Regions from separate parts of the Geobacillus sp. WSUCF1 genome, predicted to be linked through region 2. Evidence: riboswitches for the same ligand, from Rfam matches in the RefSeq annotation. Region 2 holds a riboswitch; the other holds the start of a gene.
The links. Region 2 has a riboswitch for cobalamin ahead of metE (5-methyltetrahydropteroyltriglutamate--homocysteine S-methyltransferase). Riboswitches for the same ligand answer to the same signal wherever they lie in the genome.
Positions count from the first base shown of each region.

Region 1: linked by a shared signal. The riboswitch ahead of I656_RS10010 (ABC transporter substrate-binding protein) and the one ahead of metE (5-methyltetrahydropteroyltriglutamate--homocysteine S-methyltransferase) in region 2 are both predicted to bind cobalamin.

Region 1 covers NZ_ATCO01000056.1:5,518-8,933, forward strand. Annotated here, with positions in the region: gene I656_RS10015 (iron ABC transporter permease) at 1-859, opposite strand, end outside; gene I656_RS10010 (ABC transporter substrate-binding protein) at 846-1,802, opposite strand; cobalamin riboswitch at 1,943-2,142, opposite strand; gene I656_RS10005 (PH domain-containing protein) at 2,322-2,936, opposite strand; partial or broken gene I656_RS0115230 (PTS transporter subunit EIIC) at 3,178-3,416, opposite strand, start outside.
Region 2 covers NZ_ATCO01000060.1:29,199-32,614, forward strand. Annotated here, with positions in the region: gene metE (5-methyltetrahydropteroyltriglutamate--homocysteine S-methyltransferase) at 1-1,432, opposite strand, end outside; cobalamin riboswitch at 1,571-1,761, opposite strand; partial or broken gene I656_RS19100 (transposase) at 2,342-2,419, shown strand; gene I656_RS19875 (helix-turn-helix domain-containing protein) at 2,402-2,857, shown strand; gene I656_RS09510 (response regulator transcription factor) at 2,926-3,416, shown strand, end outside.

The DNA of each region.
Region 1 (3,416 bases), on a different contig from region 2:
GGTAGTTCGGCCCGCACACAAGCCGAACCATATGCGGAACGACAAGCCCGACAAAGCCGATCGTCCCTGACACCGACACCGCCGCGCCGGTGAGCAGCGCCGCTGCCGTCAAAATGATGACTTTTCGGCGCGTAACATCAACGCCGACATGAAGCGCCGCCTCCTCGCCAAAGGCAAACGCGTTCAACTCGCGGCTGTTGGCGATGAGCACTGCGGCCCCAACGAGAAAAAACGGCAGCAACAGCCCGCTGTATTTCCAGCCGCGCATCGCCACGCTCCCCATCAGCCATGAGATGATTTGCCGCAATTCTTCCCCGGTCAACGCGATCATGAGCGAAATGAACGCGCTGAAAAACGCGCCGAAGATAATGCCGGCTAAAATGATCGTCTCAACCGACATGCGCCGCTCCACAGCGCGAGTGAACGCCAAAACGGCGGCAAGCGTCGCCATGCCAAACAAGATGCTCACGACCGGCAGCGTAAACGTGCCAAAGAACGGCCATTGCCAGCCGAGAAAGATGACGAGCACCGCCCCGACCGACGCGCCGGACGAGACACCGAGCGTGTACGGATCGGCGAGCGCATTTTTTAACAGCCCTTGAAACGCGGACCCGGCCAGCGCCAATGACGCCCCGACCAAAAACGCAAGCACGACGCGCGGCAAGCGGATCGCCATCACGATCGGCACCCAATCAGCCGGAATGTGGCGAGGCAGCGCCGCTCCGAACCATTCAGCCGCCAAAATGCGGACAATAGAAGAAAAGGGAATCGACAGCGATCCTGTCGATATCCCTACGAGCAACGATAACACGGCCGCGGTGACGGCCAATATATACATCCACATTTTACTTGAACACATCCGGGTAAATGGCTTTGGCAAGTTCCTCGACCCCTTCGACAAGGCGCGGACCCGGTCGGCTTACTAAGTCGGTGTTGACGTCATACACCCGCTTGTTTTTCACCGCCGGCACGTCTTTCCAAGCGGCGCGCGCCAACACTTGCTTCGCTCCGCCGTATGTCGTGATGATGACATCCGGCTTATAGGCCACGGCTTTTTCTTCCGTCACCATCGGCCAGCCTTCCAAGCTGCCGGCGACGTTTTTCGCTGAAATCACTTGAAGCATCTCATCCATAAACGTCCCTTTGCCGGCCGTATACAGCTGCGGCGGCGGCGACACTTCAATCCAGACATTGGCCTGTTTGTCCGCCGGGATTTGTTTCGCTTTTTCTTTGATTTTCGCAAGCTTCTCTTTCATCTCATCAATCACTTGCTTCGCTTTGTCTGTCGTCCCGGTCGCTTTGCCGATCAAGTCGATGGACGCATATACATCGTCGAACGACTTCGCGTCATTGACGACAAGCACGGTAATGCCGGCGTCTTTCAATTGCTTGAGGCCATCGCGCGAGTTATGGGCGCTTGACGCGTGGGCCAAGACGAGATCCGGTTTGAGCGAAATGATTTTCTCGACATTAAACTCCATGCCGCCGATTTTCGTTTTCGTTTTGACGTCTTCCGGATAATTGTCAAAATCGCTGACGCCGACGATCTTATCGCCCAACCCCAACGCATAGGCGATTTCCGTATTGCTCGGGATGAGCGAGACGATTTTTTTCGGTTCCGCTTTGATCGTGACATCCTCGCCAAGCCCGTCTTTCACTGTCACTGGAAACGCCGCTTGTTCCGTTTTCGGCTCGTCTTTTTTCGCAGGCTCGGTGCTGCCATTCGCCCCGCCACAGCCGACGAGCACGGCGGCCAAAAGGAAGAACACCGCCACCACCGCCGGCCATGTCCAACGTTTCATCCGTCATTCCCCCTTCAGTGATGTATGTACAATAAAAAACGCCCATTCCGCCTAAATCTGGGAATGAGCGCGAAACAGACCGCCAATGGGCACAACAATGCCCTGTACGACTGTTTCCGCGTCTCACCCCCCGAAGATTCGGAAACTGCGGCAAGCAAGGCAGGTCTACTGGCTCATGCTTCATCCTACTCTGAAGCCTTCCCGTACGGAAAACAGCGCAAGCCATCTGTCCGTACAGTGGCGATTTCATTTCGTCCGCATTGACAGTTGCGGGGACAGCTCCGGATTCCCACCGGATTCCCTATTAAGCCGTTTCGGCACCTTGCTGCAAATGGATTCAGTTATGGGATATGGACATTTTTATATTAAAACAGCGTTTGCCGTTTGACAACTATTTTTATAGAAAACTGGCAGCCAGCTCTCCAAACCAGCGTTCCCAGCCAAGCGTCCGCCTAACCGCCATAGGAAAAGGCGCCCCGCCTTTATGCAAGACGCCTTTCTGACTGCCGGCTCCACTCGTCACTGTTGAATATATTTGTCAAACACAAAACCAAAATCTTTGACCGTATAGTTCTTTTTCGCTTCCGTCAGCCAGCGAAAAGCGTATTCATTCACGGCCTGAAAATCCGCCGACACATTGGCGCCGTCGCCGCGCATGTTGGCAAACACCTTGGCCGCCAGTTCCAAACTCCGCTCCGCATAGTTGAACTTCGTTTCGTTTTCATGGCAAATGTCCGCGATCGCCAGCAGCGATTTATACAAGTCTTTCAGTTCCTCGATATGCTTTTTATGCACATCGATCGAGTATGCGTGCGGGCCGATTTTAAATTTGATTTCCGCATCCAAATCGACCGTCCCGGCTGTTTCGAGCGACACGTCGGAAATCGGATGCTTATAGTAATCGTAGCGGCGCAGCGTCCGTTTTTTGCTCGCGGCGCTCGTGCCGTCCAGATGAATGAGCGCGCGGTTTGTGAAGCAATATTCATCGGATTTCGACTTGATGAGAAAATAGATTTTTTCTCCATCCTCGTGCATCACATAATCATCGGCATCCACTTTGTCGTAGTCTTTCGGCTGAATAACCGAGCCGATGTCGCTTAGCCCAAGCACATCGGCGGCGACTTTTCCAAACATGCTCATGTTCCTCCGGCTCCTTCCACGTTTTATCGGCGCCCACCTATTGGCGGATGAACGGCGTTTTGCCTTAACAAGGCGCCGTACCCTCATTCTGTAATACGTCGCGATCGAAAAAATGTTTCATCGTCGGCAAATCCGCCCCAAACGCCGCGGCCAGTTCGGCGTTGGTGACCGCCGGATACAGCGGCGCAAATTCCCCGATGACTTCCGCGACGATCACCCTGCCTTCTGACGCTTGAATCGATTGTTTTAACACATGGTGCAATCCGACTGGAATGAGCAACCGGTTGAGGAACCCGAAAATGCCGACGCCAACCGCCCCGGCGCCAACGATCCAATGGCCGACCGCGTTGATGCCATCTTGAATCGGCGGCCATACATAGCCAAAAATCAAGGCAAGCACGAGCATGACAAGCGATGTCACGATCGGCACAAACCGCCGTCCGCCGAAGAAGCCGAGCCAGTCGGGCAACTTGA
Region 2 (3,416 bases):
CCCCATGGACAAGCACGTCGAGCTGCAGTTGCTCTTGAATGTCGATCCATTTTGCGATTTCTTTCTTTATAAAGGACTTATATTGATGATCGTTCCATTCCCCTTTTTTCCACTTCATCCGAGCTTGACGCACGTCGCTCGTCTGCGGGAAGCTGCCGATTGTCGTTGTCGGCAACAGCGGGAGTTGCAAATGTGATTGTTGTATCTTTCGTCGTTTGCTGTAAGGTGTTCGGCTTACCGGAACGGCTGTGATCTCGTTTATTTGTTCTTGTTGTTTGCGGAACTTGGCTAAATTACTGTTTGTTTGTTCGTCGTATTGGATTAGCTTGTCGATTGTTGTGTTTCCTTTCATATATTCTGTCAGCATACGTATTTCATCTAATTTTTCATCGGCAAATGATAAAGCCCCAGCGAGCTCCGGCGGCAGTGAATGTTCGTGTTTTGTCGTGACAGGGACGTGCAGTAAGCTGCAAGACGGTTGAATGATCAGTTGTTCAGCAACGTTTGCTAGATGGTGAAGGAGCGTCGCTTTTTGGGCAAGCGAACTTTTCCATACATTGCGGCCATCTACAATCCCAGCAACTAATATTTTATCTTTCGGAAATCCATAGGTGTTTATGTTTTTCATGTTTTCGCCATTATCATGTACAAAGTCAAGCCCAATGCCTGCGACAGGTAAAGCAACGATTTCACGATAATGCGACACGCTATCAAAATATGTTTGTAAAATAAGGTTTATATTTGGTACACCGCGATGAAAAACTTCATATACATCACGAAATGCATCGACGATGTCATCGTCTATATCTTGGACGAGAATCGGTTCATCGATTTGGACGAATGACACGCCCGCTTCGCTTAGTTGTTTGAATAATTCTACATAAACAGGAACTAATCGTGCGAGATGTTTGCGCCACTCGTGTCGATCGTATTGCTTAGAAAGCAAAAGAAACGTAATCGGTCCAAGCAACACAGGTTTTGTTTCTAAATCGAATGTTTCTTTTACAAGGTTGTATTCTTTCAATAGGCGATTCTCCACTAATCTTGGCTTTGTTTGTCCAATTTCAGGCACGATGTAATGGTAATTTGTATTAAACCATTTCGTCATTTCAAGCGCATGTTGCCCATTTGTCCCGCGTGCCATCGCAAAATATTGCTCAAGTGTATCGTCTATTTGTTGAAATTGCTCTGGAATATATCCAAACATGAATGCTGTATCTAATACGTGATCGTATAAAGAAAAATCTCCAATTGGAATGAGATCGATTCCTTTCTCCATCTGTTTACGAATCGAATCAAGTCGAATCGCTTCCATCATTTTGGTGCATTGTTCTTTGGTGATCTGCCCATTCCAAAACGATTCTAACGTCTTTTTCCATTCTCTTTTCTCCCCAATGCGTGGATACCCTACATTTGAACTGCGGATGAACATGTGGAAGCACCTCCAGTTATTTGATCCCAATCAAGCAAAAAACCCTCTTCCAACGGAAGGAGGGTATAACTAGCTTGTATTGAGATACGTGAAGTGCCTCAATATCATATGTCCTCACTCCTCCCTATGACGCGTAGGTCGAAAGTGCATACAACAGGCAGGTCTCCTGACTTAGCTTCATCGCTGTTTATCTCCTTCCCATTTCAAATGAAACAGTGGATTGTGATAAACAGCTCTGCATCACAGTGGCGCGACCGTGTTGGATTTTCACCAAACTTCCCTTTTAAGGTTCACCACATGTGTGAACCACCTGTTGCGTGAACTGATTATTTGGTTGTATAAAATTTAGAATAAAAGAATTTTTTGTTTTTTTCAACCGAAATGTTTTTGTGAAGGGGTTTTAAGAGGCATAACGGCATAGTAAGCAGGGATATTTTTTGAGTTAATATTAGTATTTTATGTAAAAATATGTTTTTTGTGAAAATGCAGGACTGACGTGTGATTTTCATCCCCGGGTGGAGGGCAAAGTGCGCTGCCCATGGAATTTTTCTGCGAAAACAAAACACCGTTTCTTGTACATTCTTTCAGAAAGCCTTTTCCCTCTTTTCTGAAGAGTGTGCTAAATTTTTTGTGAATTGTTTCGGAGGCTCTTCACCAAAAGTTGTACATGATTTTTTCTGAACATACCCCATTTACGCTTGTAAGGGAAAATCAACAAATCAGTGATTTTTTCAAATCTTTGTGCAGGAAGCTGTATTGCTTGTCAAGTACATGTTGTGGTGAGGAGCCGTTTCGGGCGGAAATTTCCATTTGTTTCAAAGATGGGGAGGAAATTTGATCAAGTTTCACGACTTTGTCATTGACATTCAAATGTATATGGATGGTGGGAAAGACGAGGAGGAGATCCAGATGGATAAGTCGATGAGACACGACATCGCACTGTTTCGGTACAGGATGATCGCTCCGTTGGTGAATGGGCACCTCGACCTGCCTTCCGTTTTGCCTATTCGATCGAGCTTGGCTCTGTTCCCATGTCTTGATCCGACAGCTACTCTTGGCAACACCGGACGCATCCCAGCGTCGACTCGGTTCGGCCTGCTCTTGCTTTGGTTCATTTCCTCTGTGGCAACGGAAAAAATCGCCCTTATTCATTACAGAAATCTTGTGCTCCTCTCCCCCTTAAAGGAGTGGGAGGAAGCGCAATATGGTATAATTTTCTTGACGATTGGAATGCGCCAAGCCTGTTCCGTCCGTCTCTATCCGACAAAAGAACAGGAACCGTATATCCGGAGCATCATAGGATGTTGCCGATTTGTGTACAATCATTTTCTCACTCGCTGGACAGAAGGCCGCCTTGAAGGCATATGTTTGTGTGCACGAATGGTCCACGTTGAAAGAATAGTTCCTCCGGTTTTGGAAAGATGAAAGTAAACCATGAAAATCATGCACGCGAGGTAGTGGACAGGCGTCATGATGAAAAGGGGTGGGTAAAGATGGAACATCACTCTTCGTCCCATGTTCCGCGCATAAAAGTGCTCATCGCCGATGACAATCCCTTTGTCCGCGAAGGGCTGCGGATCATCTTAAGCACGTATGACGAGTTTGATGTCGCCGCGACTGTAGGCGATGGGAAAGAGGCAGTGGAATATTGTCGACATCATGAAGTTGATGTCGCGTTATTGGATGTGCGCATGCCGAACATGAATGGAGTGGAAGCGACAAAGCTTCTATGCGAGCAGACGAAGACAAAGCCGCTCATCTTGACGACGTTTGATGATGATGAATACATTCTAGACGCCATTCAATACGGTGCAAAAGGATATTTTTTGAAAAATACCGATCCGGAACGAATCCGCGAAGCGATCAAAGCGGTTTATCACGGCCAAGTGGTGATGCAGGAGATTGTGATGGACAAAATTAAGTCCAACTTAAAAGAAGAAACAGAAGCAGCCCCGAAAATCGATAAAAGCCTGTTTACGGAACG